Regions from separate parts of the Delftia sp. HK171 genome, predicted to be linked through region 2. Evidence: riboswitches for the same ligand, from Rfam matches in the RefSeq annotation. Region 2 holds a riboswitch; the other holds the start of a gene.
What was found. A riboswitch is a leader RNA that binds a small molecule or an ion and turns the genes downstream of it on or off. The one in region 2 is predicted to bind S-adenosylhomocysteine.
Positions count from the first base shown of each region.

Region 1 (15,540 bases), 510 kb from region 2:
CGGAAGGTGGGGTGAGGCGAAAGGAAAGCGGGTCAGGGTCGGGCGCAGATGTATCGGGCGCTGTTGCGTCGGGCGCCGTTGCGTCGGGCGCCGCCGCGTCGTCCGGTGTGTCGAGATCGATGCCGCTGCGCCTGGCGGCCGACAGCAGGTGGGCGCGCATGGCGCCCGCGGCACCCGGCGCATCGCCGGCGCAGACGGCCTGCACGATGGCGTCGTGCTCGCGCACGGGCTGGTCGTCGGCGCCGCTCCAGGCAAACGGCAGGCGCAGGCTGTGGCTGATGGCCAGCTCCAGCTGGCGCGCCATGGCCACCAGGCCCGGGTTGCCCGACAGCTGGGCCAGCAGCAGGTGGAACTGCAGATCGGCGTCGGCGGCGGCCAGCAGGTCGCTGCGGGCGAGGGCGTGGGCCAGCTGGGACTGGGTCCATTGCAGCTGGCGCAGGCCGCTGTCGTCGGCGCGCACGGCCGCCAGCGCGGCCCAGCCGGGCTCCAGCACCAGGCGCAGCTCGATCAGCTGGCGCGGCGACAGCGTGCCCAGCGCCGGGGTGGCATAGGCGCGGTGCATGCGTGCACGGCCGCTGTGCGGGCCGTTGATGCGCACGCCCTTGCCCGGCTGGATCTCGACCAGGCCCAGGGCCTCCAGCATGGACAGCGCCTCGCGCAGCGAAGCGCGGCTGATGCCCAGCTGCCGGGCCAGCTCGCGCTGCGGCGGCAGCTGGCTGCCGCCGGGGTAGTGGCCGCTCAGGATGTGCTGCTGCAGCGTCTGGGCCATCGAGATCGGAATGCTTTGCATGGGCTGGCGAGGGTGGAGGGTTTTGGCCTGACTGGTCAGACCACGTACCCAGCAGATAGCGAATTGCGTGCCAGATGCAAAAAAAGGAGCGTTGTCTTCAGGCATTGCAAAGAATCCGGGGCGATGGGACATCGACAATCCGCCCCGAAGGCGCCGCCGGCGGCCCGCGCTGCCGCGCTTTGGTGCAGTGCCGCATGGCTTTGTGCAGGCCTGCCCCGAATGCGGGCGTAAAACCCGCACTGCAGGCCGCCGCCAGCCGCCGTAGAATCCCGGGCTTTGGCCCGAGGAGCGTTGCAGCGCGGCACCCGCCCATCCGTACACCGGATCGCGTGTCGCGTCAGGCTTGGGCCAGGTGCAGGTTCCCGGCCGGACCGCGCCCACGGTGCCAACGACGCTCACCTGTTGCCATGCCGTTTTTGCAGGTGAGCTTGATGTCGTCCTCTTTCACTCCCCCTCCCATGCGTCTGTCGGGCCTGGAGCCTGTCTCCATCGGCGAGGGCACGCTGTTCGTCAACGTGGGCGAGCGCACCAACGTCACGGGCTCCAAGGCCTTTGCACGCATGATCCTCAACGAGCAGTACGAGGAAGCGCTGTCCGTGGCACGCCAGCAGGTGGAAAACGGCGCCCAGGTGATCGACGTGAACATGGACGAGGCCATGCTGGACAGCAAGGCCGCCATGGTGCGCTTCCTGAACCTCATCGCCTCCGAGCCCGACATCGCCAAGGTGCCGGTCATGGTGGACAGCTCCAAGTGGGAGGTCATCGAGGCCGGCCTGCGCTGCCTGCAGGGCAAGGGCATCGTCAACTCCATCTCCATGAAGGAAGGCCTGGATGAATTCAAGCGCCAGGCCCGGCTGATCAGGCGCTACGGCGCGGCCGCCGTGGTCATGGCCTTCGACGAGAAGGGCCAGGCCGACACCTACCAGCGCAAGATCGAGATCTGCGAGCGCGCCTACCGCATCCTGGTGGACGAGGTGGGCTTCCCGCCCGAGGACATCGTCTTCGACCCCAATATCTTCGCCGTGGCCACCGGCATCGAGGAACACGACAACTACGCCGTGGACTTCATCGAGGCCGTGCGCTGGATCAAGAAGAATCTGCCCGGCGCCAAGGTCTCGGGCGGCGTCTCCAACGTGAGCTTCAGCTTCCGCGGCAACGACCCCGTGCGCGAGGCCATCCACACCGTGTTCCTGTACCACGCCATCTCGGCGGGCATGGACATGGGCATCGTCAACGCCGGCATGGTCGGCGTCTATGACGACCTGGAGCCCCAGCTGCGCGAGCGCGTGGAAGACGTGGTGCTCAACCGCCGCCCTGACGCCGCCGAGCGCCTGCTGGAGATTGCCGACGCCGCCAAGGGCGCCGCCAAGGACGACAGCAAGAAGCTCGAATGGCGCGGCACGCCCGAGAACCCGAAGACCGTGGGCGAGCGCCTGTCGCACGCCCTGGTGCACGGCATCACCGACTTCATCGTCGTCGACACCGAAGAGGCCTACCAGCAGATCGTGGTGCAGGGCGGCGGCCGCCCGCTGCACGTGATCGAAGGTCCGCTCATGGACGGCATGAACATCGTGGGCGACCTGTTCGGCGCCGGCAAGATGTTCCTGCCCCAGGTGGTCAAGTCGGCGCGCGTGATGAAGCAGGCCGTGGCCCACCTCGTGCCCTACATCGAAGAGGAAAAGCGCCAGCAGGAAGCGGCGGGCCTGGACGTGTCCAGCAAGGGCAAGATCGTCATCGCCACTGTCAAGGGCGACGTGCACGACATCGGCAAGAACATCGTCACCGTGGTTTTGCAGTGCAACAACTTCGAGGTCATCAACATGGGCGTGATGGTGCCCTGCCATGAGATTCTGGCCCGGGCCAAGGCCGAGGGCGCGGACATCATCGGCCTGTCGGGCCTGATCACGCCCAGCCTCGAAGAGATGCAATACGTCGCCGGCGAGATGCACAAGGACGACTACTTCCGCATCAAGAAGATTCCGCTGCTGATCGGCGGCGCCACCTGCTCACGCGTGCACACCGCCGTCAAGATCGCGCCCAAGTACGAAGGCCCCGTGGTCTACGTGCCCGATGCCTCGCGCAGCGTCAGCGTGGCCCAGAGCCTGCTGGGCGAGAACAAGGGCAACTACCTGGCCGAGATCCAGGCCGACTACGACAAGGTCCGCACCCAGCACGCCAACAAGAAGAAGACACCGCTGTGGCCTCTGGCAAAGGCCCGCGCCAACGCCACGCCCGTGGACTTTTCCCAGGCCCCCGTGGCGCCGCGTGCCCTGGGCCGGCGCGTGTTCCGCAACTTCGACCTGGCCGAGATCGCCGAGTACATCGACTGGGGCCCGTTCTTCCAGACCTGGGACCTGGCCGGCCCCTATCCGGCCATCCTCGACGACGAGATCGTCGGCGTCGAGGCGCGCAAGGTGCTGGCCGACGGCCAGGCCATGCTCAAGAAAATCATCGAAGGCCGCTGGCTGCAGGCCAACGGCGCCATCGGCCTGTTCCCGGCCAACCGCGTGGGCGATGACATCGAGTTCTATGCCGACGAGTCCCGCAGCCAGGTGCTGATGACCTGGTACGGCATGCGCCAGCAGACCGAAAAGCAGATGGTGGAAGGCCCGGATGGCCAGCCCGTGATGCGCCCCAGCCGCTGCCTGTCCGACTTCGTGGCCACCCAGGAATCGGGCATCCACGACTACGCGGGCCTGTTCGCCGTCACGGCCGGCATCGGCGCCGAGAAGAAGGACAAGGAGTTCCAGGACGCGCTGGACGACTACTCCGGCATCATGTTCAAGGCCCTTGCCGACCGCCTGGCCGAGGCCTTCGCCGAATGCCTGCACCAGCGCGTGCGCAAGGACCTGTGGGGCTATGCGCCCGACGAGGACCTCAGCAACGAAGCGCTGATCAAGGAGCAGTACAAGGGCGTGCGCCCCGCGCCCGGCTACCCGGCCTGCCCCGACCACAGTGCCAAGACCGACCTGTTCGCCGTGCTCAAGGCCGACGAGATCGGCATGACCCTGACCGAAAGCCTGGCCATGAACCCGGCCTCCAGCGTCAGCGGCTTCTACATCGGCCACCCCGACGCCGTCTACTTCAACGTCGGCGAGATCGGCGAGGACCAGCTCGCCGACATGGCCGCGCGCCGGGGCATGGACATCGAGGAACTGCGCCGGTTGCTGGCGCCGAATCTGGGGTGAGAACGTTTGTCCGCGCGGACTGGTGCCGCGCGTTGCAAGAAAAAAGCCAGGGCATGCCCTGGCTTTTTCATGGACGCCGCCGCAGCGGCATTCAGCGCTCGATCAGAGCCCGATTTCCTTGTTGTACGCCTTGCGCGCCGCCACGGCCGTGTCCGTGAAGTCGGTGAACACGCCGTCGATGCCCAGGCGGTAGTAGGTCAGGTATTCCTGCACGGGGTCGCCCTTGTACAGGCCGGCCAGGCGGCCCGGCTCGTTGCGGAAGGTGAAGCTGTGCACGATCAGGCCGGCCTTGTGGGCGTCGCGGATCAGGCCCGTGTCCTTGACGGTGTTCACGTCCTTGAGGCCGGCGCCGTCCTTGTAGGGCACGACGGAGTGGGCCAGGACCTGGGGCTTCCAGGGGCCGATGCCGTCTGCATAGGTCTTGATGTCGGCCAGGCCTGCGGGCGTGAGCATGGCGGCGAAGGTGCGGGCGTCGCCGGCCAGGGTCCAGCTGTAGGGGCGGCCGCTGATGAAGGTCCACTCATCGTTGGTGATGTAGACCATGGAGCCGTCGCGCAGGCTGAAGTCGTTGCCGTCGATCAGCTGCACGCCCTTGGCCTTCATGCCGGCCTGGCGCAGGTACTTGAGGCTGGCCGGGTCGAAGCTCTGGATGTAGATGGCCGAGTCCTTGGCGTTGAGCTTGTTCTGGTCCAGCAGCTTGATCACCGCGTCTTCAAACGGGCGCGAGCCGGGCGCGCCGCAGCCGTTGGCGATCGCCTGCTGGTTGTTCCAGTAGGGGTTCTTGGTCTCGGCGTAGACGGGGATGGTGCGGCCCAGGGCCTTGCCCTTGGCGGCGGCGATGTCCAGCACGTCCTGGGCGCTGATCAGGGGCAGCTTGCCGTTCCACTCGGTGGGGCGCTCGCTGCGGTTGTCCAGGATGGTGCCGGTCAGCCAGCTGCGCAGCTCTTGCAGCGTGAAGTCGCTGATGGACCAGTCGTTGCGATGGTCCTCGCCATCGACCACCAGGGCCTTGAGCACGGACTTGGGATCGTTGGCATCGAGCTGGTCGCTCAGGTATTGCGAGGGGCCGTTGGCAGGCACGGCGGGGTACTTCACGTTGACCAGCACGCCGGCCGTGGTGCGCTGGCGGCGTGCCACTTCGGCATTGGTCTTGGCTACGTCGGCCACGTTGGTGCTGTCGCTGAGCCAGGCGTTGTGGCGGGCGACCAGCTGGCAGTCCTTCGTCATGTGCATGTCGAGTTCGAGCATGTCCGCGCCTGCATCGGCGGCGGCCTCGTAGGCCATGCGCGTCTGCTCCGGGAACTTGCCCGAGAAGCCGCGGTGGGCGATCACCTGGGGCTGCTTTCCGTCGAGCGTGAGGTAGAACGAGCCGCCGTCACCGCCGCAGGCCGTGAGGACTGCAGCCGCGCACAGGGACGCGAGCAGGGGAGTGCGGGAAAAGGACATAGGACGTTGGGTCATATCCGAAGCAGTGGTGGGTTGATGAACGGCGCGCAATGCGCCAACTCAGCAGCGTATGCAGTCAGCCGTGTCGGCACCATGACAGTGCGTCCCGTATGACCCAGATTGGCGTTTTAGCGACGGTCGACGGAAATTTGCCGACCCTCCGACACAGGGTTATCCCCCGAACAGGGGCGCCAGCGTGGCGCGCAGGCGGTCGCTGGCGTCGGGCGCCTCGGGCGGGCGGATCTCCAGCGAGCGTTCCACCGTGCCGATGTGCTCCAGCAGCAGGGCCTTGGCGCCCTCGGTATCGCCGCGCTCCAGCGCCTCGACGATGCGTTCGTGCTCGGCGCAGGACTGGCTGGCGCTGTGCGTGGACTGGAACAATGTGGCCGCCAGCGTGGTGCGGGCCGTGAGGTCGCGCAGGGTGAGCGCCAGCAGGCGGTGGCCCATCTGCTCGGCCAGGCAGACGTGGAAGTCGGCCAGCAGGAAGGCGCGCGTGGCCGCGTCGGCGCCGGCAATGGCTTCCTGCTCCTGGGCGATGTGGCGGCGCAGCTGGCCGATCACGCTTTGCAGGGGGCGGCCGGCCTCGCCCAGGATGCCGGTCTCGATGATGCGGCGCGCCGCGAAGGCGTCCTGCGCCTCCTCGGCCGAGGGCTGGACCACGTACCAGCCGCGCCGGGGCTGCACCTGCACGAAGCCGCGCGCCTGCAGCTGCATCAGCGCCTCGCGCACCATGGTGCGGCTGACCGCGAAGTTGTCGGCCAGCTCCTGCTCCCCCAGCCGTTCGCCGGGCGCCAGTTTCTGGGCCAGGATGGCTTCGACGACGCGCTCGGCGATGTGCTGGGGGCTTACAGGTGTCATTGCGTTGCAGGGTGGGCAGGAGTCACGGTTGCGGGGACGGCGGCGGCGCCGGAGGGCTCGGCGTCGGGCCCCTGATTGTCGGCCAGGCCGTTGAGCACGGCATGGGCGCGCTCGCGGTCGATGTCACCTTCCCAGGCCGCGATGGCCACGGTGGCCACGCAGTTGCCGATCAGGTTGCCCAGCGCGCGGGCAATGCCCATGAACCAGTCCACCGACAGCACCAGCACCAGGCCGATGGCGGGGATGGCCGGAATCGCATGCAGCGTGGCCGCCAGCACCACGATGGCCGAGCCCGGCACGCCGTGCGCGCCCTTGGAGGTCACCAGCGCAATCGCCAGGATGGTCAGCAGGTCGGCCATGCCGATGGGCGTGTTCGTGGCCTGGGCGATGAACACGGCCGCCAGCGTGATGTAGATGGAGAAGGCGTCCAGGTTGAACGAGTAGCCCGTGGGAATCACCAGGCCCACGGTGGAGTCGCGCACGCCCATGTTGCGCAGCTTGGCCATGATCTGGGGCAGCACGCTGTCCGAGGAGGTGGTGGCGAAGACCACCATCAGCTCCTCGCGCAGGTAGCGCAGCAGCTTGATCAGGCTGAAGCCCGAAAAGCGCATCACCAGCCCCAGCACCACGAAGACGAAGAAGATCACCGCCACGTAGAACAGCAGCACCAGCATGCCCAGCTGCTTGAGCGAGCCGATGCCGTACTGGCCCACGGTGAACGAGATTGCACCCAGCACGCCCAGCGGCGCCAGCTTGATGAGGATGCCCATGATCTTGAACAGCACGTTCGACAGCGTGTCGATCAGCGCATGCACGGGCGCGCCGCGCTCGCCCAGCATGGTCAGCGCGCAGCCGAACAGCACGGCGAACAGCAGCACCTGCAGCACGTCGCCCGTGGCAAAGGCCTGCACCACGGTGGTGGGGATGAGCTTCATCAGGAAGTCCACCGTGCCGCCGCTGGTCAGCTTGTCGGCGTTGCTGGCGTAGGCGCTCATGGCCGAGGCGTCGAGCTTGCTCGGGTCCACGTTCATGCCCGCGCCGGGCTGGAACACGAAGGCCAGCACCAGGCCCAGCACCAGGGCGATAGTGGTCAGCACCTCGAAGTAGATCAGCGACTTGACGCCGACCCGGCCCACGCGCTTGAGGTCGCCTGCGCCCGCGATGCCGTGCACCACCACGCAGAACACCAGCACGGGAATGATCATCTTGATGAGCTTGATGAAGCCATCGCCCAGGGGCTTGAGCTTCACGGCCCATTCAGGGGCCAATATTCCGGCGAGCACACCCAGGATGAGTGCGATCACCACCTGTCCGAACAGTGATCTGGCAAAGCGGCGCATAGTCGTCTTTCGCAAGTTGTGGAATCTTGTATGCAAGTGGATTTACAACTTGCATGCAAGAATGTAGACAAGCGAAACGCGTGCCAGCAGAGGGTATTCCCTGCAGATTTGCGGCACTCCAGAGAGCATCAGCCCTGACTTTTTCTGCATGAAATCCGCCGATGCGGGCGGGCCTCCCCGCCGTGGTGCAGGGCGGGTGGCCGTCATGCCCGCGCATGGTGCGCAGGCGGGTGCGCGGGCGGGGCGCAGGCCCCGTGGCGGGGCATGCGCGGCATGCGCGGGCGCGGTGCCTTGCGCACCGCACCGGGATCAGCGCAGGTTGCGCTCCAGAGCGCGGTCCTTGATGAAGAAGGCCGCGAACAGGCCCAGCGTCACGCCGAACATCACATAGAAGGCCGGCGCCATGGGCGAGCCCGTGGAGCGGATCAGCCAGGTCACGATGAACTGCGCGAAGCCGCCGAAGATCATCACCGCCACGTTGTAGGCCATGGACATGCCGGCCGAACGCACCTGGGGCGGGAACAGCTCGGCCATCACCGTGCTGAACACGCCGAAGAACACGGCCACGAACACGCAGACCACCAGCTGGGTGATCAGCAGCTTCTGCACCGTGGGGCCGTCGGTCAGCCAGGCATACAGCGGGTAGAGCACGACCAGGTAGCCGATCAGCGAGCCGATGGTCAGCATGCGGCGGCCCACGCGGTCAGACAGGGCGCCGAAGAACGGCATGATCACCACCATCAGCGCGGCGCCGGCCATCTGCACCATGAAGGCATCGCGCATGGGCAGCTTCAGCGTCACCGTGGCATAGGTCACCAGATAGGTGAAGGTGATGTAGATGGACACCGTGGCCGTGACCACCAGGCCCATGCCCACCAGCGTCTCGCGCGCATGCGTGCGCAGCATCTCCATGATGCCGATCTGGCGCGCCTTGCCGCTGGCCTGCGCGGCCTGCATTTCCTTGAAGACCTCGGGCTCCTCCACATGGCGGCGGATGTACAGCGCCACCGGAACGATCAGCAGGCCCACGGCGAAGGGCACGCGCCAGGCCCAGGCCATCAGTTCCTCCTCGGTGAAGATCTCGGTGATCAGCGTGCCCGTGGCCGCGCCGATCAGCAGGGCCAGCATCTGGCCGGCCATCTGCCAGGAGCCATAGAAGCCGCGCTTGCCGGGCGGTGCCAGCTCGATCAGCAGTGCCGTGGACGTGCCGAACTCGCCGCCGGCCGCAAAGCCCTGCAGCAGCCGCGCCAGCACGATGAACAGCGGCGCCAGGATGCCCACCGCCGCATACGTGGGCGCCAGCGTGATCAGCGCGATCGCCACCGCCATCAGGCCCGTCACCATCACCATGGCCGCCTTGCGGCCCTTGCGGTCCCCGTACAGGCCCAGCAGGATGCCGCCCACGGGCCGCATGAAAAAGCCCACGCCGAACACGGCCGTGGTCATCAGGATGCGGTTGATGTTGTCGTCCGGATTGTCGGGATTGCTGGGGAAGAACAGCTTGGCGACGATGGGTGTCATGAAGGCGAACACCAGGAAGTCATACCACTCCAGCGCGTTGCCGATGACGGCAGCCACGATGTTGCGGGTCGAGACGGTTTGCTTGGTCAAAGCAGGGTCCATTTCCGAAAAGGGATTGAAAAGACGGCAGTCACGCCCGGGGCATGGGTCGGCGTGCCTGCCCGGGCCGCAACCCGGGCGTACACTGCTTCGCCATATGCAATGCCTATGCCATGGCCTGCGTCGTCCACGAAGGGCGGCGCAGGCCATGGCGCAGATGGAACCACATGACTACCTGGAAAAACACCCGCGACTGGCTGGAAACACTGGTCGCATTCGACACCACCAGCCGCAACTCCAACCTGGCGCTGATCGAGTGTGTACGCGATGAGTTGGCCACGCTGGGCGTGAGTGCCCGATTGTTCCACTCTCCGGACGGCGCCAAGGCCAATCTCTTCGCCACTTTGCCGGCCCACAACGGCGAAACGCAGGGTGGCATCGTGCTGTCCGGCCATACCGACGTGGTTCCGGTCGATGGCCAGCAGTGGAGCACCGACCCCTTTGCGCTCACCGAAAAGGGCGGGCGCCTGTATGGTCGCGGCAGCTGCGACATGAAGGGCTTCATCGCCGCCTCGCTGGCGCTGGTGCCCGAATTCCTGGCCACGCAGCGCGCCAGGCCCGTGCACCTGGCGTTCTCGTACGACGAGGAAATCGGCTGCGCGGGCGCGCCCGTGATGATCAACCAGCTCAAGGCCGAGGGCGCGCGCTTCGACGGCTGCGTGGTCGGCGAGCCCACCAGCATGCAGGTGGTGGTGGCGCACAAGGGCATCAACCTCTACCGCTGCCGCGTGCACGGCAAGGCCGCGCATTCGTCGCTCACGCCGCGCGGCAGCAATGCCATCGAGTACGCGGCGCGGCTGATCTGTCGTATCCGGGACATCGCCGACCACTTCAAGGCGCACGGCCCCTACGACGAATTCTTCGACGTGCCCTTCACCACCATGACCACCAACCAGATCCAGGGTGGCATCGCGGTCAACACCATCCCCGAGCTGTGCGAATTCGCCTATGAATTCCGCAACCTGCCCGGCATGTCGGTGGATGGCATCCAGGCCCAGGTCGAGTCCTATGTGCGCGACGAACTGCTGCCGCGCATGCGCGCCGAATTCGCCGACGCGCGCATCGAGATCGAGACCGGCGCCAGCGCGCCCGCGCTGGAAGCCTCGGAAGAAGCCGCCATCACCCAGCTGGTGCGCGCGCTGACCGCCGACCAGGAAAAGCGCAAGGTGGCCTACGGCACCGAGGCCGGCCTGTTCCACAACGCCGGCATTCCCACCGTGGTCTGCGGCCCCGGCTCCATCGAGCAGGCGCACAAGCCCGACGAGTTCGTCGAGCTGGCCCAGCTCGACGCCTGCGAGCGCTTCCTCAGCAAAATGGGCACGAGTCTGTGATCACCCCCTGAGTCGCTTCGCGCCTTCCCCCTCTCTTCGGAGGGGGACGACACCCTTGCTGCGGGGCGGCCCTTGCTCGGTGTCCCTCGCCTTGGGGGCGCGGGAGTTTCGAGGTCAAGCTCAAGAAATCTCGTCTTGCCCCGCTCAGCGCACCGGGATGGCGATGGGCCGCAGCGGCGCGGCGTCGCCGCCGCGGATCTTGAGCGGGCCGCCGATGAAGGCGAACTCGTAGACCTTGTCGCGCGACAGATCGTCCAGCGCCACCAGCTCCATGATGGGCACGCCCTTTTGCGCCAGCAGGTAGCTGTGCAGCGGTACGTAGTCGTCGTCCACCTCGGACGGGAACGTCTCCAGGCTCAGGGTGTCGGCGCCCACGATCATGGCGCCGCCTTCCTCCACCAGGAAGCGCGCGGCATCCAGGCCCAGGCCCGGCGGCTTGGCCATGTAGGCCAGGGGCTGGCCGTACAGCTTCATGCGGCCCGTGCGCACCAGCACGATGTCGCCCTCCTGCAGCGTCACCTTCTGGCGTGCCAGCGCATCCTTGAGGTCCTGGCGCGTGATGCGGTACTGGTCGGGCAGCATCTCCAGGCCCTTGGCGGCCGCCACGTCGATCAGCACGCCGCGCGCCACCAGCGGCGGGAATTTCTCTATGCCCGTGCGCTGCCAGCCCCGGTCGCCCAGATGCTGGTCGGCGCTGAAGCCGTTCCAGATCCTGCCGCGTATGCCGAAGTGGTTGAGCGCATCGATGTGCGTGCCCGTGTGGCTGTACATGGAAAACGCCGTGCCCGTGTAGCTGCGCGTGGCGTTCATGTCCTTGCCCACGTTCATGGGATCGTCCACCACGGTGCCGCGCGGCGTGTGCGTCATCCAGAACTGGTAGTGCGGATCGCCCGCGTCCTGCCAGCTGGGCATGCCCACGTAGTACTCGGTGGCCAGGTCATAGACCTGCCCGCCCGTGATGCGCTGCAGGATGGCCGCGCGCGAGGCCGGCGTGATCAGGTTCAGGCGGCCGATCTCGTCGGCCGGCCCCCAGGGGCTGGTGCCCACGTCCTGGCGTGCGCCGGCCGGAGGCTCGTGGCCGCCATGGGCCTGGGCGGCTGTGCCCGCGAAGGCGGTGGCCAGGGCGATCACGAGAGAGGGCAGCGCCATGCGGCGAGCGAAGCGTTGGAGAGTCATGCAAGAGTCCTTGGTCTGCTGAAAAAGGGCGCGCATGCCGCGCGCGAGGGAAGGCGGAAAAACGCCGGTGAAAAAAGCAAAGACGGGGGCGCTCAGGCCGCCAGGAAGTGCAGGCGTTCGCGCAGCGCAGCCAGCGACTGGGTCTGCAGCGGCGGCAGGCGCGGCGCGATCAGCGTGGGAATGGAGCGCAGGCCCATGCGCTGCGCCAGCGCGCGGTCCTGGCGCACCTGCTCCAGCGCCTGGGCGCCTTCCATGCAGCCCGCGAAGGCATTGCGCTCGAAGCCTGTGCGCGTGGCGATGTCCAGCAGCACTTCGGCGTCGCCGATGTTGCGGTGCTCGCTCATGTGGGCATGCTGGATGGCGTCGAACAGATCCCAGTGCGCGTCATCGCCGCCCAGGATCTGGGCCGCCTGGCAGGCCAGTGCGCCGGCCATGCCGCTGGGGTACTCGAAGGCCTCGCGGCGCATGCCCTCGATGTCGATGCGGTCCTCGTCGTCATGCTCCGCGCAGGCCTGCCAGTGCTCCAGGATGACCTGCTTGGCGCGCTCCATGGAGCCGAAGGCCGCCACCATCTCGGCGCGCGAGGCCTGCAGCACGAAGCTGCGGTGGCGCACGCGCAGGCCCAGCTCGCGCGCCACCTGGCGCAGGCGTGGCGACATCACGTAGCACCAGCCGCAGACCACGTCATGGAAGAAGTCGATGGCGGGGGCGACCGCAGGCGCCGCTGCGGGCGCCGCCTGCAGGGCCTGCTGCGGCGAGGGCGCCGCCGCATCCTGCGCGGGCAGGGCGCAGGAAAAATCATTGCATTGCGTCATGCTTGTGTCCTTCATGGCTGTGATGGACGGCAAGCGTAGGCCGCAGGCCCGGCGCGAAAAAGGGGCGTGCGCTTGAGGAACTCTTAACGCGGCGTCAACAATCCTCGCCCATGGCGGCAGGCAGCTCCTCGGCCAGGAAGTCCACGAAGGCGCGCACCTTGGGCAGCAGGTGGCGCTGCGTGGGATAGACCGCGTAGACATGGCGGGCCTGCGCCGCCTGGTCCGCAAGGTCCAGTGCGACCAGCTGGCCTGCCGCAATCGCCGGCCGCGCCAGGAACGAGGGCAGGGCGCCAATGCCCAGGCCCGCCACCAGCAGGTCGCGCAGCATCAGGCTGTTGTTGACGTTGGCACGCGCCTCGGACGGCGCCTGGGGACTCTCGCCCGCTTCGCGGGGCGCATGCGCCAGGCTGTAGTTCAGCAGCGCATGGCCGCGCAGCGCGGCGGCACTGGCCGGGCGGCCATGCGCCTGCAGATAGGAAGGGGCCGCGCACAGCATCTGCGACAGCGAGGCCAGGCGCCGCGCGATCAGCGAGGAGTCCGCCAGCTCCGCGCTCAGGCGGATGGACACATCGAAGCCCTGGCCCACCGCATCCACCAGCCGGTCTTCCATGGACAGGTCGATCTGCAGCTGCGGATGGCGCTGCATGAAGCGCGCCAGCAGCGGTGCCAGCGTGCTCAGCGCAAACGACAGCGGCGCATTCACGCGCAGCCGGCCGGCCACCTGCTGCGACTGTGCGCGCACCGACTGCTCCAGCGCATCGAATTCATCAAGCAGCCTGCAGCACTCTGCGTAGTAGGCCTGGCCCGTGTCGGTCAGGCTCATGCGGCGCGTGGTGCGCTGCAGCAGCACGGCGCCCAGATGGGCTTCGAGCGCGCGCAGCTGCTTGCTCAGCGCGGCCGAGGACAGGTCCAGCGCGTCGGCCGCCTTGGCGATGGAGCCTAGTTCTACGATGCGCCGGAAGGCGCGCAAGGGGGTCAGCGTATCCATGGGGAAAAAGCAAAGAGTGGCGCGCAGCGTAGCAGGCCGCTCGGGTTTGCCGGGGCATGCCTGCGGGGGCAGGGGCGACAATCGCCAGGTACGGCGCGCCCGCCGCGCCCCTTTGTCTTCACCGAATCTGTCCATCCCATGCCCCAGACCACTCCCGCCTGCCCCCAGTGCGGCCTTGAAAACACCTATCCCGACGCCACCAGCTACATCTGCCCCGACTGCGCCTTCGAATGGCCCATGCAGGCCGAAGAAGAGTCCGGCGAAGCCGCCGCTGGCGACGGCATCGCGCGCGACGCCAACGGCAATGCGCTGGCCGACGGCGACGCCGTGATCCTGGTCAAGGACCTCAAGGTCAAGGGATCGTCCACCGTGCTCAAGAAGGGCAGCAAGATCAAGGGCATCCGCCTGGTCGATGGCGCCGACGGCCACAACGTGGACTGCAAGACCGAACTGGGCTCCATGCTGCTCAAGTCGGAGTTCCTCAAGAAGGCCTGATCATGCTGGCGCTGTCGCTTGCGGTATCGGCGGTCCTCGGGCTGCTGGCGCTGTGGGTGTTTGCGCCCTTGTTCATTGCGCTGACCGCTGGCGCGGTGGTGGCCCTGCTGCTGCTGGCACTGGCCGGCCGTACGGGTCTCACGGGACGCACCGCGCGCACCCTGCCCGTGGCGGGCTGGTGGGCCGTTGCGCTGTGCGCCGGCGCGGCCTGCGTGGCCATGCTGGTGCTGCTGCCCGACCGGCTCGATGGCGCGCCCTTCCTCGCCTTCGGCATGGGCCTGCTGGCGGCCACCTGCGCCGGGGCGCTGGTCTGGTTGACGGGCTGGCTGATCGCCGGGCGGCAGCCTGTGCAGGTGTCCTGGTGGACCGGATCGGCCCTGGCCGGCCTGGGCGCCTTCCTCGCCCTGCTGCTGGGCAGCCCCGACACGGCGGGCTGGATGGCCTGGCGCGACCAGCTGCGCGGCTACGAGGCCGTGCCGCTGCGCATCACGCTGGCCGAAGCGCCCACGGCGCAGCGCGAGCAGGCCCTGGCCGAACTGCTGCAGCCCTTGCTGGAGCAGGGCAGCCGTGCCGTCCGCCATCGCCAGTCCACGCGCTTCGGCAACTCGGTAGAGCATGCCGTGGTGCCCGCCCGCTGGCGCATCGAGGGCAGGCTGCTGGAGATCATGCTGGCCGAGAAGCCACCCGCGCCCCTGCTCAGCGCCCATGTCGCTTTGCTGGAGCAGTTCGCCGCCAGCGGCCCCGCCCAGGCGGGCCAGGCACCGTCCTGGCTGATGCTGGCCAGCGCCCAATGCCTGCCGCCACCGCGCCTGCGCGAGCTGTCGCGCCTGCTAGGCCAGGGCAGCGAGCTGCTGGCCCGCGCGCGGCGCTGCACGCAGCAGCGCTCGGCGCAATTGCAGCGCCTGTGGCCGCTGCTGGCCGGCAGCGTGGAGCGCGTGGAGGTGGGCGAGGCGCGGCGCTTTCATCCGTGGCTCGGCCTGCAGCGCTGGCAGGCTGTGGCACTTCCCGACAATCCGGAGCCTTAGGCGGGCTCCACGTCCTTCCACTGGCCGGGCTCCAGGCCGTCCAGCGTGTAGGGTCCGATGGCCGCGCGCACCAGCCGCAGCGTGGGGTGGCCAATGGCCGCCGTCATGCGGCGCACCTGGCGGTTGCGGCCTTCGCGGATGACCAGTTCGATCCAGCAGTCGGGAATGTTCTGGCGCACGCGGATGGGCGGGTCGCGCTGCCACAGCACGGGCGGCGGCTCCAGCCGGCGCGCCTGCGCGGGCAGCGTCATGCCGTCGTTGAGCTGCACGCCCTGGCGCAGGGCCTGCAGCGCGGCCTCGTCGGGCAGTCCCTCGACCTGTACCCAGTAGGTCTTCTCCATCTTGAAGCGCGGATCGGCAATGCGCGCCTGCAGCGGGCCGTCATTGGTCAGCAGCAGCAGTCCTTCGCTGTCGGCGTCGAGCCGGCCTGCCGCATGCACGCCCGGCACGTCGATGTATTCCTTGAGG
Region 1 covers NZ_CP018101.1:385,416-400,955, reverse strand. The annotation lists gene BO996_RS01860 (FadR/GntR family transcriptional regulator) at 1-790, opposite strand, end outside; S-adenosyl-L-homocysteine riboswitch at 1,068-1,194, shown strand; gene metH (methionine synthase) at 1,249-3,978, shown strand; gene BO996_RS01850 (glycerophosphodiester phosphodiesterase family protein) at 4,081-5,424, opposite strand; gene BO996_RS01845 (GntR family transcriptional regulator) at 5,596-6,282, opposite strand; gene BO996_RS01840 (C4-dicarboxylate transporter DctA) at 6,279-7,622, opposite strand; gene BO996_RS01835 (MFS transporter) at 7,932-9,245, opposite strand; gene argE (acetylornithine deacetylase) at 9,410-10,573, shown strand; gene BO996_RS01825 (cyclase family protein) at 10,718-11,749, opposite strand; gene BO996_RS01820 (DsbA family oxidoreductase) at 11,842-12,564, opposite strand; gene BO996_RS01815 (LysR family transcriptional regulator) at 12,659-13,552, opposite strand; gene BO996_RS01810 (zinc ribbon domain-containing protein YjdM) at 13,691-14,047, shown strand; gene BO996_RS01805 (hypothetical protein) at 14,050-15,072, shown strand; gene BO996_RS01800 (pseudouridine synthase) at 15,069-15,540, opposite strand, start outside.
Region 1: it holds a riboswitch for S-adenosylhomocysteine, as region 2 does, so the genes downstream of both, metH (methionine synthase) here and ahcY (adenosylhomocysteinase) in region 2, are expected to answer to the same signal.

Region 2 (15,540 bases):
ATCTCGGCGCCGCAGGCGTCCGAGAAGCGCATCAGCTGCGTAGAGCTGGTGATGGGCATGATGCCGGGAACAACCGGTGCATCAAGCCCCATGCCGCGCGCCGCATCAACGAAACGGCAGTAGGCGTCGGCATTGTAGAAATATTGGGTGATCGCGGAATCCGCGCCAGCGCGCACTTTAGCCGCAAACGCTTCCAGATCGGAATGTGGGGATTTCGCCTGCGGGTGGACCTCGGGATAGGCTGCCACCTCGATGTGGAACCAGTCGCCGAACTCGCGGCGGATGAATTCCACGAGGTCGCTGGCGTACTGGAATTCCCCTCCCAGGCCATAGCCGCTGGGCAGGTCGCCGCGCAGAGCGACGATGCGGCGCACGCCCATGGCCTTGAGCTCCTGCAGCTCGGCACGCACCTTGTCGTGCGTGGCGCCCACGCAGGAGAAATGCGATGCCGCGCTGACGCCTTCGCTCTGGATGTCACGCACCATGTTGAAGGTGCCGGCCTGCGTGGAGCCGCCCGCGCCATAGGTGACGGAGCAGAACTGGGGCTTGCGCGCATAGAGGTTCTTGCGCACCTGCACATGCTTGGCCGCGCCTTCGGGCGTCTTGGTCGGGAAGAATTCGAAGCTGATCGGAAAGCTCATGTAAGACTCACTGCTCAGTGTTTCATTCGTTGCGTTTGCGCAGCTTGGCGCGGCCCGGTCCGGGCACGCCGAACTCGGTGCTGGTGTCGATCACACGCTCGTTGCGCTGCTCGCGCAGCACGGTGCGGGACACGCGCTTGGGCGCGGCCGGCTTAGGCGCTGCTTTCACGGCCGAACGGGGTTCGTCCTCGTCCTGCGTTTCAGGCTGTGCAGGCTCCTTCACCACGGCCGCCTGCTGGGCATGCACGAAGAATTCGCGGTTGCCGTCACCGCCTTCGATGGCCGACTCCATCCAGCCCTTGACCTCCAGGCCCAGCTCGCCCAGGCAGGTGCGGATGCGCTGCTCCACCTCGGTGAACAGGGCCGCATCGCGCACGATGCCGCCCTTGCCGACCTGGCCCGGCTGCAGTTCGAACTGCGGCTTGACCAGCATCAGCAGCTGGCCATGCGGCTTGAGCAGGCGCGTGACGGCCGGCAGCACCAGGGTCAGCGAGATGAAGGACAGATCGCCCGTGACGAAGTCGAACTGCGGCGTGATGTCCACGTCGGCAAACTCGGCGCGTCGGCGGCGCTGCGTGGCCACCGTGCCTTCTTCCCGGGCCTTGCCCTTGGCCGCGCGCTCGGCCTTGAAGGCCTCGATCTCTTTTTCCTTGGCGTCGTCGCTGTCGTCGTAGTCTTCATCGACCAGACCGCCGTTGCGCATCCAGGCATAGGGCGCCACGGGCTGGGTGTCGTTGTCGTCGGGATCTTCTTCCCAGCGTTCGGACAGCACTTCCTCGCAGGACTCCTGCAGGCCCTCGGCCGTCACCGCGCGGGCGTTGACGCCCTCGACGCAGATCACACGCACATCCGAGCGCAGCCGGTCGTGCAACTGGCCATGGCCCACATCCACGCCGATGACCTGGGCAGCGCCCGCCTGCAGCAGGCAGTCGGTGAAACCGCCCGTGCTCTGGCCCACGTCCAGGCAGCGCAGGCCCTGCACCGACAGCTTGGTGACCGCCAGCGCGCCTTCCAGCTTCAGCCCACCGCGCGAGATGAACCGGGCCTCGGCCCCGTCCAGCAGCTGCAGCTCGGCACCCGCAGGAATCTCGTCGCCGTTCTTGGCAACCTTCTTCCAAGGCGTCAGCGGCGTCATGCGCCATTGCACGCCACCCGCAATCAGCCGCTGCGCCTGCGAGCGCGTGGCCGCATGGCCGGCTTCCACCAAAAATACATCTGCGCGCATAGCGTCGCTCCAGGAAATCTCAGTTGACTAATGCCCGAAACCGGCGCGACCCAACTCAGGGACGCCAAGCAAGGGCCGCCCCGCAGCGAGGGCGTCGTCCCCCTCCCCCGCGAAGCGGGTAGAGAGGGGGAAGGCGCGTCAGCGCCTCAGGGGGTGCTTAGTAGCGATAAGTTTCGGGCTTGTAGGGGCCCTGCTTGCTCACGCCGATATAGGCGGCCTGGCCGTCCGTCAGTTCGGTCAGCATGGCGCCGACCTTCTTCAGGTGCAGTCGGGCGACCTTCTCGTCCAGGATCTTGGGCAGCACGTAGACCTTGCCGACCTCGTAGGCGTCGGGCTTGGTGAACAGCTCGATCTGGGCGATGGTCTGGTTGGCGAACGAGGCGCTCATCACGAAGCTGGGGTGGCCGGTGGCGCAACCCAGGTTCACCAGGCGGCCCTTGGCCAGCAGGATGATCTTCTTGCCGTCAGGGAAGGTGATGTGGTCCACCTGGGGCTTGATTTCTTCCCACTGGTACTGCTCGATGGAGGCGACGTCGATCTCGTTGTCGAAGTGGCCGATGTTGCAGACGATGGCTTCGTTCTTCATGGCCACCATGTGCTCGTGGCGGATGATGTCGCGGTTGCCGGTGGTGGTCACGAAGATGTCGGCCTTGTCTGCCGCCCATTCCATGGTCACGACCTTGTAGCCTTCCATGGCCGCCTGCAGGGCGTTGATGGGATCGATCTCGGTGACCCAGACCTGGGCCGACAGCGCGCGCAGCGCCTGGGCGCAGCCCTTGCCCACGTCGCCGTAGCCGGCCACCACGGCGACCTTGCCGGCGATCATCACGTCGGTGGCGCGCTTGATGCCGTCCACCAGCGATTCGCGGCAGCCGTAGAGGTTGTCGAACTTGCTCTTGGTGACGGAGTCGTTGACGTTGATGGCACGGAACTTCAGCGTGCCCTTGGCCGACATCTCGTTGAGGCGGTGCACGCCGGTCGTGGTCTCTTCGGTCACGCCGATGATGTGGGCGCTCTTGCGCGTGTACCAGGTGGGGTCCTGGGCCAGCTTGGCGCGGATGGCGGCGAAGGCGATCTTCTCTTCTTCGGAGGCGGGGTTGTCCAGCACGGACAGGTCCTTTTCGGCACGCATGCCCAGGTGCAGCAGCATGGTGGCGTCGCCGCCGTCGTCCAGGATCATGTTCGGGCCTTCGCCTTCGGTGCCGGCGGCGCCGAATTCAAAGATGCGGTGGGTGTAGTCCCAGTAGTCGGCCAGCGATTCGCCCTTGATGGCGAACACGGGCGTGCCGGTTTCCGCGATGGCGGCAGCAGCGTGGTCCTGCGTCGAGAAGATGTTGCAAGACGCCCAGCGCACTTCGGCGCCCAGGGCCTTGAGCGTCTCGATCAGCACGGCCGTCTGGATGGTCATGTGCAGCGAGCCGGTGATGCGCGCGCCCTTGAGGGGCTGGGCAGCGGCGAATTCCTCGCGCGTGGCCATCAGGCCGGGCATTTCGGTTTCGGCGATCAGGATTTCCTTGCGGCCCCAGGCAGCGAGGGAAATGTCAGCGATGGCCGTGTCGGCGGAAACGGGACGAACAGCAGCGTTCATGGTTTTCTCCAAAAGATGAATGAAAAACCACGTTCTGCGGGAGACGAAAAAAAGCTCACCGCACAGAAAGCGTGGGCGAGCGTCGTTGCAGGTATGACTCCGAGCCTCGCGACCACGCCTGATGTGTGGGGGCCGCTGCAACGCTCCTCGGAGAGGCGCCGATTATACCGATCCCGGGGATGCCTCACCGCCCAGCCCCACAAGCCGGTAGCCCACCTGCAGCTCGGTCACCAAGTGGCGCGGCTGGGCCGGCTCGTCCTCGATCTTCTGGCGCAGATTGGCCATGTGCACGCGCAGGTAGTGGGCGCGGCTCAGGTACTCGGGGCCCCAGACCTGCAGCAGCAGCTGGCGATGGGTCATCACACGGCCCTGGGCGGCGATCAGCGCCGCCAGCAGGCGGAATTCGATGGGCGTGAGGTGCACCGGCTGCCCCGCGCGCCGCACCTCATGCGTGGCCAGGTCCACCTGCACCGGGCCGAAGTGCACCTTGCTGGACGCGGCGGTGCCGCCCGCCCCACCGGCGGCGCCCAGTTGCTGGCGGCGGCGCAGCATCACGCGCAGCCGGGCCAGCAGCTCGGGCACGCCGAAGGGCTTGACCAGGTAGTCGTCGGCGCCGGCATCCAATGCGGCCACCTTCTCGTCCTCACGCTCGCGCGCGGAGAGTACGAGCACGGGCACGGAGGACCATCCGCGCAGCTCGGTCAGGACCTGCTTGCCATCGGCGTCCGGCAGGCCCAGGTCGAGGATGACCAGGTCGGGCTGGCGGCTGGCGGCCTCGATCAGGCCGCGGCGCGCGCTGTCGGCCTCGAAGACCTGCCAGCCTTCGTCTTCCAGCACCAGGCGCACGAAGCGGCGGATGCCGGGGTCGTCCTCGATCATCAGGATGCGGTTGGCGGGCGTGCTCATGGGGGGCTTTCGTGCATGGCGGGACTCTAATCCAGCGCAGGCTGCTCGGGCACGGGAAAGCGCAGCGTGAAGATGGTGCCCGGGCCGGGCCGTGCGGCGGCAGCCTCGATGCGCCCGCCATGCGCCTCGACAATGCTGCGCACCAGCGCCAGGCCCAGGCCGATGCCCGAGACGGTGGACTCGGCCGTGCCGCGCGTGAAGGGCTCGAACAGCGTCTCCACCGGCAGATGCGATGGCAGGCCCGGCCCGCCATCGCGCACGGACAGCAGCAGTTCGCCATCCTGCACACGCGCACTGATGGCCAGCGGCGTGCCGGCCGGCGTGTACTTGGCGGCGTTGTCCAGCAGGTTGACCAGCACGCGCTCCATGAGCAGGGCATCGAGCTGCAGCAGCGGCAGGCTGGCGGGCACGTCGGTGTTCACGGGATGCTGGCCCAGGCGCGCGCGCATCTGGCGCAGCGCGCTGCCCACCACTTCGTCCAGCGGCAGCCATTCGCGCTGCAGGTGCACGCCGCCTTGCTGCAGGCGCGCCATGTCCAGCAGGTTCTCCACCAGGCGCTGCATGGCCTGGGCCTGGATGCGGACCTGCTCCAGCATGTCGGCCGCGCCGCCCGGCGGCACATGGCGCTGCGCGGCCTCGGCCGCGCCCAGGATGGTGGTCAGCGGCGTGCGCAGGTCGTGCGAGACGGCCGACAGCAGGGTGTTGCGCATGCGCTCGCCCTCCATGGCGATCTGGGTCTGCTGGGCCACGGCCACGAAGTGCTGGCGCTCCAGCGCCAGCGCCACCTGGCTGGCACAGGCCTCCAGCAGGCGCTGCTCCTCGGGCACCTCCAGGCGCTGCGGCGCACGCAGCTGTAGCACCAGCACGCCGCGCATGCGCACGGGTGCGGCCAGCGGCACATAGCGGGCCGGTGCGGCCGGCAGCGTGTCCGTGCCCTGGCCGGCCTGCTGGCCATGGTCCATGGCCCAGCGCGCAATGCTGTCGTCCATGGGGCAGGAGCCGCCGCCGGCGGGGCGCAGGCGCTCGTCGGCATCGGGCAGCAGCAGCCCGGCCTGGGCGTCGAACACGCCCGAGACCGTGCTCAGCGCGATCTCCACCACCTGCTCCTGCGTGAGCGCGCCCGAAAGGTCGCGCGCCAGCCGCGCCAGGGCGCCCGCGCGCCGCTCGCGCTCGGCCGCCACGCGCGCCTCGTGGCGCAGCCGCGCCATGAGCTGGCCGCAGACCAGGGCCACGCCCAGCATCAGCACGAAGGTGAACAGGTACTGCGTGTCGTTGACATGGAAGGATCCGCGCGGGGGCACGAAGAAAAAGTCGAAGCACAGTACCGACAGCAGCGCCGCCCAGGCGCCTGGGCCACGCCCCCAGCGCAACGAAGACAGCACGACGATGAGCAGAAACAGCATCACCACGTTGGCCGGGTCGAAGATGCGCAGCAGCTGCTCGGCCAGCACCGTGGCGGTCAAGCAGGCCAGGGTCACGCCGGCATAGCCCTTCCAGGGCAGCGGCCTGCGCCGCAGCGGTGCGGCAGGCGCGGCCTCGGTCCGGGCCGCGCTGGAGCCCCCGGAGAGCACCAGCACGTCGATGTCGGGATGCAGCTGGACGATGCGGTCAGGCAGGCTGCGGCCCCACCAGCGCCAGGGCGACCATGCCGGGCGCGGCGGCTGGGCCAGTACCAGGCGGCTGGCGTTGCGCTCGCGCGCGAAGGCAACCAGGGCCTCGGCCACATCGGCGCCCGGCAGCGTGGCCGTCTCGGCCCCCAGGCGCGCGGCCAGGGCCAGGGTCTTGAGCACGGCGGCCTGCACGCTGCGTGGGCGGTGCTGGCGCTGGGGCGCGTCCACGTAGACCACCATCCAGTCCGCATCGAGCCGTCGCGCCATGCGCGCGACCTGGCGCACCAGCGCGTCGTCGCCCGCGTGTCCTGCCACGGCCACCAGCAGGCGCTCACGCGCAGGCCAGACCGTGCCTATGGAGCGCTCGCGCCGGTAGTCGCGCATGTCCTCGTCCACGCGGTCGGCCGTGCGGCGCAGCGCCAGCTCGCGCAGCGCCAGCAGGTTGCCGCGGCGAAAGAAGTTGCGCGAGGCCCGCTCGGCCTGCTCCAGCATGTAGACCTTGCCATCCTTCAAGCGGCGCAGCAGCTCGTCGGGCGAGATGTCGACGACGATGACCTCGTCGGCATCGTCGAAGATCTGGTCGGGCACGGTCTCGCGCACCGTGATGCCCACGATGCCGCCCACCACGTCGTTCAGGCTTTCCAGGTGCTGCACGTTGATCGTGGTCCAGACATCGATGCCTGCGTCCAGCAACTCCTGCACGTCCTGCCAGCGCTTGGGATGGCGCGAACCCGGCGCATTGCTGTGCGCCAGTTCATCGAGCAGCAGCACGCGCGGCCGCCGCGCGAGCGCCGCATCCAGGTCGAACTCGCGCAGCGTCCGCCCCTGGTGCGGCAGCTCGCGCAGCGGCAGCTGCTCCAGGCCATGCAGTTGCTGCGCCGTTTCCTTGCGGCCATGGGTTTCCACGAGTCCCACCAGAACCTCGCGCCCCCCCTGGCGTTCGCGCTGGGCGGCGGCCAGCATGGCGTAGGTCTTGCCCACGCCTGCATTCGATCCGAAGTAGATGCGCAGCTTGCCCCGTCCCTCCTGCGCCCGCTCATGGCGCAGGCGCGCGACCAGGGCGTCGGGATCGGGGCGCGGCAGACCGGGCGGCGCCGGCTCGGCAGAGGACGAAATGGGCATGGTTCTCAGCCTAGCACCAGAGCGTGCTCCCACACTAGAACGCCGCCGACAGCGACAGCACCCAGCCGCTGCGCCCCAGGCTTTGCATCTGGCCCGCCGCGTTGGCCGCGCGGTAGTAGCGCGTGTCGGCCGAGGTACCGGCCCAGGCCAGCGTGGCCGTCCACGGTCCCCAGCTGCGGGCCAGCGAGACGCGCCAGTCGGCATATGACAGTTCGCTGTAGTTGCGCACCTGCGTGTGGCCGGCATGCAGGCCCAGCACGGCCCAGTCGCCCAGCGGATGCTGGTAGTTCAGGTCCAGATAGCTGCTGCCGCGTGAGCTGCCGCTGCCGGGAAGTGCCTCGGCAAAGGCCGTGGCCGCCGTGCTGTCGCGCAGCCCGAAGTAAGGCGTCAGCGCCAGCGACCATTTGGCGCTGAAGCCGCCGTTGGTGACGCCCAGATAGGCCTCGGTGGTGTCGTAGCGCACGCCGCCGCTGCCATCCCCGCGGGGCACGCGCGCGCCGGGGTAGTTGTAGTGCAGCAGGCCGATGTCGCCCGTCCAGCCCGCCGGCAATTCGGTGCGCCAGCCGCCGTACAGGTCCAACTCCAGCGCGCGGCCGTCCAGATAGCTGTGGCGCGACACGCTGGAGCCGGACACGCCCAGGTAGGCGCCGCGCGGCAGCGACAGCTCCAGCCCGCCCTGCAGCGCCGGCCCCATCCAGCTTTGCGAGATGCCCCGGAAACGGTAGTCGCTGAGCAGCGTCACGCTGCCGGCGAGCGCGTAGGCGGATGTGGACGGTTCCGCAGGCGCGGCGCTGGCGGAGCTGACGGGAGATGTCTCGGCATGAGACTGCGCATGGCAGGACGTCCCAGTCAGCGACAGCAGCGCGACCCAGGAGAAGCACCGCCACGTCGCTTGAGAAGAAAAAAAACTCATATGGATGTTTCAGAGATATCAAATGGAAATCAGCAGCCCATGAAACCGGCGCGCCCCAAAGCGAGGGACACCGAGGAAGGGCCGCCCCGCCCCGAGGGTGTCGTCCCCCTCCCTTGCGAAGCAAGTAGAGAGGGGGAAGGCGCGAAGCGACTCAGGGGGTGCCCCAGCCCAGAACCACCAGCAGCATGTCGATCAGCTTGATGCCGATGAAGGGAACGACCAGGCCACCCAGGCCGTAGATCAGCAGGTTGCGCCGCAACAGGGCCGAGGCGCCGATGGCACGGTAGGGAACGCCACGCAAGGCCAGCGGAATCAGCACGATGATGATCAGCGCGTTGAAGATCACGGCGCTCAGGATGGCCGAGCCCGGGCTGGCCAGCCCCATGACGTTGAGCGCCGACAGCTGCGGATAGGTGCCCACGAAGGCGGCCGGGATGATGGCGAAGTACTTGGCCACGTCGTTGGCCACGCTGAAGGTGGTCAGCGCGCCGCGCGTCATCAGCATCTGCTTGCCGGTCTCCACGACCTCGATGAGCTTGGTCGGGTTGCTGTCCAGGTCCACCATGTTGCCGGCTTCCTTGGCCGCCTGGGTGCCGCTGTTCATGGCCACGGCCACGTCGGCCTGGGCCAGGGCAGGTGCGTCGTTGGTGCCGTCGCCGGTCATGGCCACAAGCCGGCCGGCGGCCTGGTGTTCGCGGATCAGGCGCAGCTTGTCCTCGGGCGTGGCTTCGGCCAGGTAGTCGTCCACGCCGGCCTCGGCCGCAATGGCCGCCGCCGTGAGCGGGTTGTCGCCCGTGATCATCACGGTCTTGATGCCCATGCGGCGCAGCTCGGCAAAGCGTTCGCGTATGCCGTGCTTGACCACGTCCTTGAGCTCGATCACGCCCAGCACGCGGGCACCGTCGGCCACGACCAGCGGCGTGCTGCCGCGCCGTGACACATCCTCCACCACCTTGAGCATGGCGGGCGGGAACTGGCCGCCCAGGGATTCAACGTGGCGGCGCACGGCGTCGGCCGCGCCCTTGCGCAGGCTGCGCGTGGCGCCGTCCGGCTGGGGCATGTCCACGCCGCTCATGCGCGTCTGGGCCGTGAAGGGCACGAAGACCGCATGCAGCGTGGCCAGGTCGCGCTCGCGCAGGCCATGCATCTCCTTGGCCAGCACGACCACGCTGCGGCCTTCAGGCGTCTCGTCGGCCAGCGAGGCCAGCTGCGCCGCATCCACCAGCTGCGCGGCCGTCACGCCGGGCGCGGGCAGGAACTCGCTGGCCTGGCGGTTGCCCAGAGTGATGGTGCCGGTCTTGTCCAGCAGCAGCACGTCCACGTCGCCGGCCGCCTCCACGGCGCGGCCCGAGGTGGCGATCACGTTGGCCTGCATCATGCGGCTCATGCCCGCCACGCCAATGGCCGACAGCAGGCCCCCGATGGTGGTCGGGATCAGACACACCAGCAGCGCCACCAGCACCGTCAGTCCCACGACCTGGCCGCTGCCCGTCAGCTCCACCGCAAAGGACGAATAGGGCCGCAGCGTAACGATGACCAGCAGGAACAGCAGCGTCAGCCCGACCAGCAAAATGGTCAGCGCCAGCTCGTTGGGCGTCTTGTGGCGGCGGGCCGACTCCACCATGGAGATCATGCGGTCCAGGAAGGACTCGCCGGGATTGACGGTGATCTGCACCACCAGCCAGTCCGACAGCACGCGCGTGCCGCCGGTGACCGAAGAGAAGTCGCCGCCGGCCTCGCGGATCACGGGGGCCGATTCGCCGGTGATGGCGCTCTCGTCCACCGAGGCCACGCCCTCGATCACGGTGCCGTCCAGCGGCACGGTGTCGCCGGCCTCCACCAGCACCCACATGCCCGAACGCAGTTCTTCGGCACCCACGGGATGCCAGCGGCTCTGGTAGTTGGCCTGCTCCAGCTTCTTGGCGACGGTGCTGCGCTTCATGCTGCGCAGGCTGGCGGCCTGGGCGCGGCTGCGCCCCTCGGCCAGCGCCTCCGCAAAGTTGGCGAACAGCACGGTGAACCACAGCCACAGCGCAATCGCCAGGATGAAGCCCGCAGGAGCTTCGCCTTCGCCCGCCAGGGCCTGGGCCCAGAGCAGGCTGGTGAAGATGGCGCCCAGGTAGACCACGAACATCACCGGGTTGCGCCATTGCGCGCTGGGTGCCAGCTTGCGGACGGAGTCACCCAGCGCCTGGCGCACCAGCGAAGGATCGAACAGGGACAAAGCAGTTTTGCGCGACATGGCTTACTCCTTGGCGGCATGGACTGCCGCAGGCTGCAGCGTCGCGGCCGAAAGATCGTCCAGCGCCAGATTCAGCTGCAGCACGTTCACACGCGGCTCGCCCAGCAGGCCCAGCACGCGCGGCTCCACCTGCTGGCGCAACAGTTCCTGGACCTTGGCCACGGGCAGTTGGCGCTCGCGGGCCACGCGCGGCAGTTGCAGCTCGGCATTGGCCACCGAGATGTGCGGATCCAGACCGGAGGCCGAGGCCGTCACGGCATCCACAGGCACAGCGGCATCTGCCGCCAGACCATTGAGTTCGCGGTAGGCCGCCACGCGCGCCGCCACGGACTCCTTGAGCGCCGCATGGGTCGGCCCCTGGTTGGTGGCAGCCGACAGCGCAGCGTTGTAGGGCGCGGCCACCGTGGCATCGGCCTTGTCGGGGTCGGGCGCCGTGGTGGCGCTGGGCCGGCCCTGGAAATAACGGGGCGAGGCGAACTCCTGCCCGATCAGGGCCGAGCCCACGACCGAGCCCTGGCGCATGACCAGGCTGCCATTGGCGGTCTTGGGAAACGCAGCCTGGGCCACGAGCGTGGTGACCAGCGGATAGGCCAGGCCCGTGACCACGGCGACGAACAGTGCCGACCGCAGGCTGGGGCCGAACAGCGAGCGCAGCCCGCCAGGAACGGCCTGCGCTTGGGCCTGCGCATCAGCGCGCAGCACCGGCAAGGGGCCGGAAGTATGTGTTTGAACTTGCATCTCGAAACCTCCGCCGCACGGCCCTGCCAAGGCAGAACCGGCGGCCAAGAAAAAAACGGGCTCAGCTGGCTCAGGGATTCAGGGGTAGACCTGTCCTGACAGCATCTGCAGCTGCTCGACCACGGGCCCCAGGGCCAGCGAAGGCAGGAAGGTCAGCCCGCCAACCACGACCACCACGAAGACCAGCAGCCCCATGAACAGCGGCGTGGCCGTCGGGAAGGTGCCCGGCCCCGCAGGCACGGTGGGCTTGGCCGCCAGGCTGCCGGCCAGGGCCAGCATGGGCAGCAGCGTCAGATACCGGCCCGCCAGCATGGCCAGGCCGATGGTGGTGTTGAAGAACGGCGTGTTCGCATTCAGGCCCGCAAAGGCCGAACCGTTGTTGGCCGTGCCCGAGGCATAGGCATAGAGCACCTCCGAGAAGCCGTGCGGCCCCCGATTGGCCAGGCTGGCCAGCGTGTCGGGCCAGACCGCCGCCAGCGCCGTGAAGCCCAGGACGGAGATGGGATGCGCCATCACGGCCAGCATCACCAGCTTGATCTCGCGCGCCTCGATCTTCTTGCCCAGGAACTCGGGCGTGCGGCCGATCATCATGCCGGCCAGGAAGACCGTGAGGATGGCGTACTGCAGCAGGTTGATCAGGCCCACGCCGTCGCCGCCGAACACACAGTTGAGCATCATCTGCGCCAGCGGCACCAGCCCGCCCAGGGGCGTCAGCGAGTCATGCATGGCATTGACCGAGCCTGTGGTCGCGGCCGTGGTCGTAGCCACGAACAGCGCCGTATCGGCGATGCCGAAGCGCAGCTCCTTGCCCTCCATGTTGCCGCCCGGCTGGGTGGCGCTGATCTGCTGGTCGGCACCTGCGGCCGTGAGCAGCGGATTGCCTGCCTGCTCGGCCGTGAACACCAGCGCCAGAAAGCCCACGAACATAACCAGGCAGGCGCCGAACAGCACCCAGCCCTGGCGGCGGCGCAGCAGCATGGAGCCGAAGGCATAGGTCATGGCCGAGGGAATCAGCAGCATGCTCAGGATGTGGATGGCATTGGTCAGCGGCGTGGGGTTCTCGAACGGATGGGCCGCATTCATGCCGAAGAAGCCGCCACCGTTGGTGCCGATGTGCTTGATGCTCTCCAGGCTGGCCACGGGGCCCAGCAGGATCTGCTGGCGCGCGCCCTCCAGCGTCGTCGCCCAGACCTGGCCATCCAGCGTCTGCGGCACGCCCTGCCACACATAGACCAGGGCCACCACAAAGCTCAGCGGCAGCATCACGCGCCACAGCACGCGCACATAGTCCACCCAGTAGTTGCCCAGGTCCGATGCACTGGAGCGCGCCAGGCCGCGGATGAAGCCGGCAGCCGCGACCACGCCCGTGATAGCACCCGCAAACATCATGAAGGTGATGGCCACCATCTGCGTGGCGTTGGACAGGCTGCTCTCGCCCGAATACGCCTGCCAGTTGGTATTGGTCACAAAGGACACGGCCGTGTTGAAGGCCAGATCCGGCGTCTGCGCCGCATTGCCCAGCGCATTCAGCGGCAGCCAGCCCTGCGCGCGCAGCAGCGCATAGCCCAGCAGCAGCATGGCGCCGTTGGACAGCAGCAGCGCCAGCCCGTAGCGCTGCCAGCCCATGCGCTCGGCCGGGTTCACGCCCAGGGCGCGAAAGCTCAGCCGCTCGATCCAGGCATGGTGCTCACTCGTGAAGCAGCGTGCCAGCCACTGCCCCATGGGCACGGCCAGCGCCGTCATCAGCAGCAGCACCAGTGCATATTCCATCCAGGTCAACCACATGGCGGTCTCCTTTCAGGCAGTCAAATCCGGCCCAGTGCCGCCACGAAGGCCAGCAGGCCCCCGAAGCAGCCCAGGCTCAGGGCGATAAAGATCAGGTCTTGCATCTGCGCCACCTCAGAACTGCTCGGGCCGCAGCAAGGCGTATCCCAGGTAGACAAACAGAGCCAGAGCGCCCAAGGCGCCCAGCCATCCAGTGATTTCGGTCAGGGTCATAGGAATTTCTCCCGCATCGGCACCGCTTGGCGGCACCTGTTGTTGCGATGGGGAAAACTCTAGGGCCGGGGCTGTCAAGGATGGGTTGAGATTGGCAGGAGCCGTATCAAGACGGCATCAAGAAGGTGAGCGGCTCCCCGCTGACCGCACTGCCACTACCCAAGGACCTGAACGCATCGTCGACGGCCCATGAACAGCAGATACCTCTCCGCCACCGGCCCACCGACTTCCGCGGCCGTTCCCGCGCAGGCCCGTCTTGAAGGCTCCAACGAGCGCCGCGCCTTCCTGGCCAGCGCCGGCCTGCTCGTGCTGGTCTATCTGGGATGGCTGCTGGTCTTCTGGCCCGGCGTACTGGGCGAGGACAGTTCGGCCATCCTCCAGGAAGTGGACAGGCCCGAGCACTTTCGCTCGGGCAAGAGCGTGTTCTGGTACTACTTCGTGCGCTGGACATATGGCGTCACCCACAGGGTAGAGGTGCCCGTTGCCATCCTGCTGTTGCTGTGCGCCCTCTTCTTTGCGCGCATGTTGGCCTGGTACTGGGCGCGCGGGCACCGCCTGCTGTACGCCGTGCTGCTGGTCTTCGTCTGCGCGGCGCCTCACATGGTCTATTTCATGGCCACGCTGTATCCAGACGCCGTCTTCGCCGTGGCCTCCTGCGCCTTGCTGTTCGAGCTTTGGTGGATTTGCAGCCAGAAGCGACACAGCCGTGCCAGCCTGGCCCTCATCGCGCTGGCACTGCCGTTTGCGGTTTTTGTGCGCGCCAACGGCATCCTCTTTCTGGCACCGGCCGTGGTTGCGATCTTTCTGGTCCACCGCAAAAGCCGCTTGCCGCTGTGCGCCATCATCGGCCTGTGGTGTGCCCTGGCCTATGCGGGCACGCAGATGCACAAGCCCGCTGCGCAAAGCGCCACGGATTCACTTGTGCTCTTCGAAACGGTCAAGCTGCTGCAGCCCAGGGCCATGAACGACCTCTGGCAAAAGCAACCCCTCATGAACGACCCCTGGGTACTGCAGTCGCCCAAGCTGTCGGCACGCACTTTGGAAATCCTGGAAGGCCATGCTCCGCGCCAGCTCATGCTCGCCTACTCGGACCCGGCCTACTGGGATATGTTGGTGTTCCATCCGCAGGGCCCTCAGCTCTTCAGCCTGACCGAAGAACAGCGCAAGGAGCTGGCGCATGAATTCCTGCGCTACAACCTTTGGCACAACCTGCCCGATGTGACGGCCAGCCGCGTCAATGTGCTTCTGTCGGCCGCGCTGGCCCAGGGCGGGTTTCCGGCGCTCGACTATGCCCGCTATGTGATCAAGCGCACCCAGGCGCAATCGCAAATGCGGATTTTCATGCTGGATTCCGCAGAAACCGCGCTGCGTGGCCTGCTTCGCCAAAGTCATGCCTGGCGCTGGCTGCTGTGGACGCCCTGGCTGGGCTTTGCGCTGCTGGCCATGGTCCTGTGGCATGGCGTGCGCCAAAAGAACGTGCCAGCCCTGCTGATCAGCGTGCCAGCAGCCATTCACCTGATCGCCATTGCGGTCTTCGCTACTGCAGGCGAATATCGATACTTGCTGCCATTCTTCGCTCTCACGCCAGCTCTTTTGGCTGTACTCATATCTCGTCCCAGCATCTCCGGAGCAAATGCTGTAACAACCGTTTCGCCGAAGGCATTGGCGGATTCCTCCGACAACCCGCTTGCGACACACGCTCTGTAAAATGCGCCGGTTCGCCGCGGCCGCCAGCCGGTACGCGCGCCCTGCTATTTACCCATCTCCTGGACTCCCCCTTGACTTACGCCCTGGAAACCCGGCGCCGCCGGACTTTTGCCATCATTTCCCACCCCGACGCGGGCAAGACCACGCTGACCGAAAAGCTGCTGCTGTTCTCGGGCGCGATCCAGATCGCGGGCGCCGTCAAGGGCCGCAAGGCCAGCCGCCATGCCACATCCGACTGGATGGAAATCGAAAAGCAGCGCGGCATCTCGGTGGCCAGCTCGGTCATGCAGATGAGCTACCGCGATCACGTGGTCAACCTGCTCGACACGCCCGGCCACAAGGACTTCTCGGAAGACACCTACCGCGTGCTCACGGCCGTGGACTCGGCGTTGATGGTCATCGACGCCGCCAACGGCGTGGAATCGCAGACCCGCCGCCTGATCGAGGTCTGCCGCCAGCGCGACACGCCCATCATCACCTTCGTCAACAAGATGGACCGCGAAGTGCGCGATCCGCTGGACATCCTCGACGAAGTCGAGCGCGAGCTGGGCATGCCCTGCTGCCCCGTCACCTGGCCTGTGGGCCAGGGCCGGCAGTTCGGCGGCATCATCAACCTGCTCACCCAGACCATGACGGTGTTCCAGCCCGGCAGCGAACGCCGCCCACAGGACTTCGAAGCCATCCCCCTGGCCGAGGCCGACAAGCTGCGCGCGCGCTTCGGCCAGTCCTTCGACGATGCGCTGGAAAGCATGGAACTGGCCCAGGGCGCCTCGGCCCCCTGGGACCACGAGGCCTTCCTGGCAGGCAAGCTCACGCCGGTCTTCTTCGGCTCCGGCGTGAACAACTTCGG
Region 2 covers NZ_CP018101.1:6,309,382-6,324,921, forward strand. The annotation lists gene metF (methylenetetrahydrofolate reductase [NAD(P)H]) at 1-641, opposite strand, end outside; gene BO996_RS28210 (TlyA family RNA methyltransferase) at 664-1,866, opposite strand; gene ahcY (adenosylhomocysteinase) at 2,024-3,454, opposite strand; S-adenosyl-L-homocysteine riboswitch at 3,525-3,609, opposite strand; gene BO996_RS28220 (response regulator) at 3,617-4,360, opposite strand; gene BO996_RS28225 (sensor histidine kinase) at 4,387-7,092, opposite strand; gene BO996_RS28230 (TorF family putative porin) at 7,127-8,005, opposite strand; gene kdpB (potassium-transporting ATPase subunit KdpB) at 8,157-10,247, opposite strand; gene kdpC (K(+)-transporting ATPase subunit C) at 10,251-10,985, opposite strand; gene kdpA (potassium-transporting ATPase subunit KdpA) at 11,064-12,770, opposite strand; gene kdpF (K(+)-transporting ATPase subunit F) at 12,885-12,983, opposite strand; gene BO996_RS28255 (hypothetical protein) at 13,173-14,690, shown strand; gene BO996_RS28260 (peptide chain release factor 3) at 14,762-15,540, shown strand, end outside.